2 regions of the Halomonas sp. H10-59 genome follow, and region 1 is predicted to be linked to the other one. Evidence: predicted binding sites of a transcription regulator. Region 1 holds the regulator's gene; the other holds the start of a gene.
What was found. The regulator FNR, encoded in region 1, switches genes on or off when oxygen is low (the NO sensors DNR and NnrR bind a similar motif). The targets are predictions, from matches to a motif close to TTGATNTANATCAA.
Positions count from the first base shown of each region.

Region 2: the regulator FNR is predicted to act here: its motif matches at 2,479-2,492, upstream of NFG57_RS19650 (peptidase U32 family protein).

Region 1 is NZ_CP098828.1:750,423-754,600, forward strand. It holds gene NFG57_RS03410 (hypothetical protein) at 1-88, shown strand, start outside; gene ttcA (tRNA 2-thiocytidine(32) synthetase TtcA) at 475-1,434, shown strand; gene fnr (fumarate/nitrate reduction transcriptional regulator Fnr) at 1,594-2,334, opposite strand; gene NFG57_RS03425 (sulfite exporter TauE/SafE family protein) at 2,489-3,175, opposite strand; gene ccoS (cbb3-type cytochrome oxidase assembly protein CcoS) at 3,172-3,402, opposite strand; gene NFG57_RS03435 (heavy metal translocating P-type ATPase) at 3,399-4,178, opposite strand, start outside.
Region 2 is NZ_CP098828.1:4,494,692-4,498,869, forward strand. It holds gene NFG57_RS19640 (aminotransferase class III-fold pyridoxal phosphate-dependent enzyme) at 1-487, shown strand, start outside; gene NFG57_RS19645 (CoA-acylating methylmalonate-semialdehyde dehydrogenase) at 686-2,182, shown strand; gene NFG57_RS19650 (peptidase U32 family protein) at 2,548-3,543, shown strand; gene NFG57_RS19655 (U32 family peptidase) at 3,555-4,178, shown strand, end outside.

The sequences.
Region 1 (4,178 bases):
GCGCGAGTTTGGCTGGCAACGTGCCGGCATCCTGCTGCTGTTGCTGGGCGTGGTGGTGCGCTATCTGCTGGCGCTGAACGTCGTCTAGGGCTTGTCTGAAAAGTGCCTGCGCTCGGTAATACGGCGTTAAAAATCGTCTGGTGCGCCAGCCCGGTCAAAATGCTCATTTACACCCCGTAAACTGCGCTTTCTCACCGATTTTTGCCTTGTCTAACCTTCGCTCGTCGACTTTTCGGACAGCGCCTAGGGCCTGGCTGACAGGCACTTGCGTTCTTCGACTTGCCAGACCAGGCCACGACGCGCAAGGGCGCCACTACGGCGGTGTCGTCCTTGGCGCTTTCCGATGTGCTGCCGACGAAAAGCCTCTCCCGTATTGTCCTCGCCGGGGTAAGCGGTCGCTGACCTCTTCGCCACTAAAGCGTCCGGATGGTAGACTGGCGCCTCTTTCATTTTCAGCCGTGATGTCCCGCTCCCATGTCGCCACAGTCCGCCTCCGCCACCCTGTTCGATCCCCGTACCCCCGAGGATGACCATCTCTCGATCGATGCCGGCGTCAGCCCGGCCGACCCTGCTACGGATGGCGATCAGACGGAAGCCCAAGTTCAGGCCAAGGCACGGCGTGAGTTCAACAAGCTGCAGAAGCGCCTGCGCCGCCAGGCCGGTAACGCCATCATCGACTACGGCATGATCCAGGAAGGCGACAAGATCATGGTGTGTCTGTCTGGTGGCAAGGACAGCTACACCATGCTCGAGATCCTGCGCAGCCTTCAGCGCAACGCGCCGGTCAACTTCTCGCTGGTGGCGGTGAATCTGGATCAGAAGCAGCCGGGCTTTCCGGAGCATGTGCTGCCGAACTATCTGGACAGCATCGGCGTGGACTACCACATCCTCGAGCGCGACACCTATTCGGTGGTGAAGGAGAAGACGCCGGAGGGCAAGACCACCTGCGCGCTCTGCTCACGCCTGCGGCGCGGCTCGCTCTATGGTTTCGCCGAGGAGATCGGGGCGACCAAGATCGCCCTGGGCCACCACCGCGAGGACATTCTCGAGACGCTGTTTCTGAACATGTTCTTCGGTGGCAGCCTCAAGGCGATGCCGCCCAAGCTGCTCTCCGACGACGGCAAGAACATCGTTATCCGCCCGCTGGCGTACTGCCGCGAGGCCGATATCCAGGCCTACAGCGAGGCGATGGAGTTCCCGATCATCCCGTGCAACCTGTGTGGTTCCCAGCCCAACCTGCAGCGCCAGGTGGTCAAGGAGATGCTGGCCGAGTGGGAGGTCAAGCATCCCGGGCGCCTCGAGAGCATGTTCAAGGCGGTGACCAATGTGGCGCCGTCGCAGCTGGCGGATCGGCAACTGTTTGACTTCGAGGGGCTGGAGGCCGTACAGGCCGAACGCCAGGCCCGGCGCATCGACGTGGTGGATGCCGGCTGATCTCGCCAACAGCGAATGTGCAGGACGCCATGACAGCAAAAGAGGCCGCATCTCCGGAGGCGGCCTCTTTTTGTCATACGCCATCTATTACGCTCTGCTTTCCAGATCCTGGATACCGGGCCCTGCCGGCCAAGCCCGGCACACTGCCGCCAGGCCCGCTCAGGTAACTTCGGTGTCGGCCAGGGTCGACAGCGCGGTCAGGTCGAGGATATTGACCTCACGTCCCGATACCGCCACCAGATCCTGCTGCTGGAAACGCCCGAGGATACGGCTGACCGTTTCCACCGCCAGCCCCAGGTGATTGCCGATGTCGGCGCGGGACATGGACAGGCGGAAGCTGAACGGCGAATAGCCGCGGCGGCGGAAGCGGTCGGACAGGCCGAGGAAGAAGCAGGCCAGGCGCTGATCGGCGGTCTTGCGTGACAGCAGCTGCATCATCCGGCGGTCCTCTCGCAGCTCCTTGCTCAGGGTGCGAAACAGCTGGGCACGCAGCTCCGGTAGGGTCTGGGTCAGCGCATCGAGGCGGTCGAAGGGAATCTCGCACACCGTGGTGGTCTCCAGCGCCACCACGCTGCCGGGATAGCGGCCGTCGTCGATGCCATCCAGGCCAACCAGTTCACTGGGCAGGAAGAAGTTGGTCAACTGAGCTTCGCCGCTGCCTTCGGTGGTGATCTGCTTGAGACTCCCCGATCGGACCGCGAAGACGCTGGTGAAGCGATCTCCCTGCTCGACCAATCGTGTGCCTTTCTTGATCGGCGGGTGACGACGGATGATGGAATCGAAGCGCTCGAGGTCGGCGGTCTCCAGCGACAGCGGAAGGCATAAGGAACTCAGGCTGCAGGACTCACAGCGAGTCTCATGCAGCATGGGACGCCGCCGATCTTGGGCCGTAGGACTCATTCGCAGCTCCTGTGGATCTGGGATCGATATTGACTGGGCCATGGGGAGAACAGACGTCGCCCGTACAGCACGTTGATGGCACTATTCTACACCCTCAGATCAGCTAAAAGTGGCGTCTACCTCTTTAGGATTAATAACTTAGAGGTAGGATGCGTCATTGATGCAGCCCAGTCCAAAGTTGCCAGACGGCAAAGGCGATGATCATGCCAGCGGCGGCGAGGCGTGTTGCCCGATGCGCCAGCAGGGCCTGCATTTGTCTGGCGGCGAGGCCCGTCACCACCAGCGCCGGAAGCGTGCCAAGACCGAAGCTCGCCATCAGCAGTGCGCCCTCGAGGGGTTCGGCCCGTGCCAGGCTCCAGGCCAGCATCGAGTACACCAGGCCACAGGGCAGCCAGCCCCAGATGGCGCCCAGCGCCACCGCCTGGGGCAGACGCACCACCGGCAACAGGCGTCTGCCTGCGGGTTCCAGGTACCTCCAGAGGTGACGCCCCAGTGCCTCGACGTGACGCAGGCCTTTCCATAGATCGGCAATGTAAAGCGCCATCAGGATCAACATCAGGCTGGCGACGATCTGCATCAGGCCACGCAGGGTCGGCGAAAGGCCGATCACCGAACCCAGGGTGGCAACCAGAGCGCCCGCCACACAGTAGCTGGTGATACGACCTACATTGTAGCCGAGCACCAGAGAGCCCACCCGCCAAGGTTGACGCATGCTGGTGGGGATGGCAAAGGTCAGAGCGCTCATGATGCCGCCGCACATGCCAATACAGTGTGCACCACCAAGCAGACCAAACACGAAGGCCGCCATCATGGGAGGCAGTTCCAGGCCGGTAGGATTCACTCAGGCCCTCTGGACGATGGATCACGATCGGATGTCTGCGCAGGCGTTTCGGACGAGGAAGCGCCGTCATCGGCACTGCGAGTGTCGTCTTCATCTTCGAACAGGATGCGATAGGCGGGGCCTTCGAGGTCCTCGAACTGGTCGTTGCGCACCGCCCAGAAGAAGGCCCAGACCGCCAGGCCCAGCAGGATCAACGACAAGGGTATCAACAGGTAAAGGATGCTCATGGGCCGGGGCTTGCGGTGACGGGTGAAGGTGTCGCGGTCGGCCTGGTGCGTCCGCGCCGCAGACGCAGGGCATTGCCGATGACCAGCAACGAGCTGAGTGACATGCCGATGGCGGCAAGCCATGGGGGCACGAAGCCCAGCGCCGCTGCGGGCAGCGCCACGACATTGTAGAGCACCGACCAGGACAGATTCTGGCGAATGATGCGACGGGTCTGGCGGGCCACCTCGATGGCTTCGACGATACCCGTGAGCGGTTCGCCCAGCAATACAAGATCGGCGCGGGTGCGGGTGAGGTCGCTGGCCCCGGCCATGGCGATGGCAAGGTCGGCGCCGGCCAGTACCGGCACGTCATTGATGCCATCACCGACCATGGCCACCTTTTCGCCCTGTGCCTGCCGCGCCTTCAAGTGCCCGAGCTTGTCCTCGGGGGAGGCCTCGCCACGCCACTGACCGACGCCCAGCGTGCGCGCAAGCTGGCCAACGTTGACGGCGCGGTCGCCCGACAGGATCTCGATGGCAAGCCCTCGCTGGGCGAGGGCGGCGAGGGTCTCGGCGGCGTCGTCACGGGGCTGATCGTCGAGCTTGAACCAGGCCTGGGGCTTGCCTTCGCTGGCCAGCAGCAACCAAAGCCCTGCGCCAGGGAGCTCAGGAACGGGTTGGCCCAGGCAGGCAAAGTGCGGCTGGCCCAGTCGCCAGCGCCGGCCGTCGATCACGCCTTCCACGCCCTGGCCCGGGTGATTGCGCAGTTCGCTGGCCTGGCAGCTGGCGTCGCGCCA
Region 2 (4,178 bases), 1.0 Mb from region 1:
CAAGCAGATCACCAACGGCTGCGTGCCGATGGGTGCGGTGATCGCCTCTGGCGAGATCCATAACACCTTCATGCACGCCGGCGGCCCGGGGCACGCCATCGAATTTCCCCACGGCTACACCTACAGCGGCCATCCGGTGGCCTGCGCCGCCGCCCTGGCCGCGCTGGACCTGCTCGAGCGCGAGGACTTCCCGGCCCAGGTCAGGGCTATCGCCCCGGCCTTCGAGGATCGCCTGCACGCCTTGAAGGGCCGCTCCCATGTGGTCGACATCCGCAACTTCGGCCTGGCCGGGGCGATCCAGCTGGCCCCGCGCGACGGTGATCCGGCCATCCGCCCGCGCGACGCCCACCTGGCGCTGTGGGAGGCCGGCTTCTATGTGCGCTTCGGTGGCGACACCCTGCAGTTCGGCCCTCCCTTCGCCACCACCGAGGCGGAGCTCGAGCGCCTGTTCGACGCCGTCGCCGAGACCCTCGACCGGCTCGACTGAGGCCGCTTGACTGGGGCCGCTCGACCAAGACCGCTTGCCTGAGCCCGCTCGCCTGGGGCCGCTTGCCGGTACCCAGCGCCCGGCTTATCCACCTGAAACCGACAGCCTGTGGACAACCTTTACACCCACTGTTCACAGCCTTATCCACAGCGCGGACGGGCCATGCCCGTCCGCCCTTTCGACACTTGAGGACCCTCGATGGACAACGTCAATCACTGGATCAATGGTCAGGATCTCGAGGCCGGCCGCCACCTGCCGGTCACCAACCCGGCCACCGGCGAGACCATTCGCCAGGTCGCCGACGGCGACGCCGACACCGTCAAGGCCGCCATCGACGCCGCCCAGGCGGCCTTCCCGGCCTGGCGCGATACCCCGCCGGCCAAGCGCGCCCAGGTGATGTACCGCTTCAAGGCGTTGCTGGAGCGTGACGCCGATCGCCTGGTGCAACTGATCAGCGAGGAGCACGGCAAGACCCTCGAGGACGCCATGGGCGAGCTCAAGCGCGGCATCGAGAACGTCGAGTACGCCTGCGGCGTGCCGGAGCTGCTCAAGGGTCAGTACTCCCACAACGTGGGGCCGTCCATCGACGCCTTCTCCAACTTCCAGCCGCTGGGCGTGGTGGCCGGAATCACCCCGTTCAACTTCCCGGCGATGGTGCCGCTGTGGATGTACCCGATGGCCATCGCCTGCGGCAACGCCTTCGTGCTCAAGCCCTCCGAGAAGGACCCGTCCGCCGCCCTGGCGGTCGCCCGCCTGCTCGAGGAAGCCGGCCTGCCCCAGGGCATCATGAACGTGGTCCAGGGCGGCCGCGAGACCGTCGAGGCGCTGCTCGACGCCCCCGAGGTCAAGGCCGTGTCCTTCGTCGGCTCGACCCCCATCGCCGAGACCATCTACCGGCGTGGTGCCGAGAGCGGCAAGCGGGTGCAGGCCCTCGGTGGCGCCAAGAACCACGCAGTGGTGCTGGCCGACGCCGATATCGACAACGCCGCCAACACCCTGATGGGGGCCTCCTACGGCAGCGCCGGCGAGCGCTGCATGGCGATCTCGGTGGCGGTGTGCGTCGGCGATGACACCGCCGACCGCCTGATCGAGGCCATGGGTCCCAAGATCGCCGCGCTGAAGATCGGCCCCGGCACCGACAAGGGCCTGGACATGGGCGCCCTGGTCACCGCCCAGCATCGCGACAAGGTGCTCGGCTATATCGAGAAGGGCGTGCAGGAAGGTGCCACCCTCGTGGCCGACGGCCGCGACCTGGTGGTCCCGGGCCACGAGAACGGCTTCTTCGTCGGCGGCTGCCTGTTCGACCGGGTCACCCCGGAGATGACCATCTACCGCGAGGAGATCTTCGGCCCGGTGCTGTGCGTGGTGCGTGTCGACAGCCTCGACGAGGCCATCGCCCTGACCAACGCCCACGAGTACGGCAACGGCACCTGCCTGTTCACCCGTGACGGCGAGGCGGCACGTCGCTTCACCGACGCCATCGAGGTCGGCATGGTGGGTATCAACGTGCCGCTGCCGGTGCCGGTGGCCAGCCACAGCTTCGGCGGCTGGAAGCGTTCGCTGTTCGGCGACCTGCACGCCTACGGCCCCGACGCTGTGCGCTTCTACACCCGCCGCAAGGCGGTGTCACAGCGCTGGCCCTCGCCCTTCGAGACCACCCAGGCGGAGTTCCACTTCCCCTCCGGCGGTCAGTAGGCACCGGCATGAAGACCACGGGCCCTGCGGGGCCCGTTTTCGTTTACGACAGCGAGCCGCTGATAACCACTGACACGCGACTTATACACCGCCTTCCACAGCCCCTGCACCGCCTGCCCACCACTTTTCACAAGGTGCCACACAGGGTTATCCACAGAACGACTCACAAGTTCATCCCCACCTTTATCGACACGCCTGGCCCGCAAGTCGGCCCCCCACTATCGCCAGGTTATCCACACCCGGCCCCGGTGCAGCGCGTCATCTCTTCGCTCCATCCCCTACTTCATTGGCGGACACTGATACGCATCAAGCCGACGGTGTCCGCGCGGGGCTAGCATGGCGCCTCTCTTCGCTCGGAGATCGACATGGAACTGGTCTGTCCTGCGGGTAGCCTGCCCGCTTTGAAGCGCGCCGTGGACGAGGGCGCCAACGCGGTCTACTTCGGCTTTCAGAACGCCACCAACGCCCGCCAGTTCGCCGGGCTGAACTTCACCGACAAGCGCGCCCGCGAGGGTATCGACTACGCCCACGCCCGGGGCTGCCGGGTGTTCTGCGCGATCAATACCTACCCGCAGCAGTCGAGCCTGGCTCAGTGGCGCGCGGCGGTGGACCAGGCGGCTTCGCTTCAGGTCGACGCCCTGATCCTGGCCGACCCGGGCCTCCTGGCCTACGCCGCCGAACGCCACCCGGACATCCCCCGCCACCTGTCGGTGCAAGGCTCCGCCACCAGCCACGAGGCGCTGGCCTTCTACCACCGCGAGTTCGGCATCCGCCGCGCGGTGCTGCCCAGGGTGCTGTCGATCCACCAGGTGCGCGACCTGGCCCGCCACAGCCCGGTGGAGCTCGAGGTGTTCGCCTTCGGCAGCCTGTGCATCATGGCCGAGGGCCGCTGCTATCTGTCGTCCTACCTGACCGGCGAGTCGCCCAACACCCACGGCGTGTGCTCGCCGGCGGCCCACGTGCGCTGGGAGGAGACCGCCAGCGGACGCGAATCGCGCCTGAACGGCGTGTTGATCGATCGCTACCGCGCCGACGAACAGGCCGGCTACCCGACCCTGTGCAAGGGACGCTTCAACGTCGAGGGCGACGTCGGCCACGCCATCGAGGCGCCGACCAGCCTCAGCACCCTGGACCTGCTGCCCCAGCTGGCGGCGCTGGGCATCAAGGCGATCAAGATCGAGGGTCGTCAGCGCAGTCCGGCCTATGTGGCCAGCGTCACCCGCGTGTGGCGCCAGGCGCTGGACCATCTGGACCGGGCCGGCGACGACTATCGCCCCCAGGCCGACTGGAGCGCCGCCCTGGCGCCGCTGGCCGAAGGCTCCACCCATACTCTCGGCGCCTACGAGCGCGACTGGAAATGACAGGAGGCGAGATGACCGCTGCTTCACTGGAATTGAGCCTTGGCCCGGTGTCCTTCTACTGGACCCGCGAGCGCTACTTCGCCTTTTATGAACAGGCCTGCCACTGGCCGCTGACCAGCGTCACCCTGGGCGAAACCGTGTGCTCCCGGCGGCGCGACATGAAGCTCGCCGACTGGCTGGAGATCGGCCACCAGCTCGCCGCCGCCGGCAAGCAGGTGATCCTCGGTTCGCAGACCCTGATCGAGTCCAACGCCGACCTGCGCGACCTGACCAGGCTGTGCGACAACGGCGACTTCCTGGTCGAGGCCAACGACATGAGCGCGGTGCACCGGCTGTCCGAGGCGGGCCTGCCCTTCGTCGGCGGCCCGGCGCTCAACCTCTACAATGTGCCGACCCTGGAAATCCTCAAGCGCGCCGGCATGTTCCGCTTCGTCGCCCCGGTGGAGTTGCCTGGCGCCGACCTGGCCCGGCTGCTGTCTGACGCCCGCGAGGCGGGGCTGGCGCTGGACTGCGAGGTGCTGGCCTACGGCCACCTGCCGCTGGCCTGGTCGTCGCGCTGCTTTACCGCGCGTCACCATCAGCACCCCAAGGATCGCTGCCAGTTCGTCTGCCAGGACTATCCGGAAGGGCTGTCG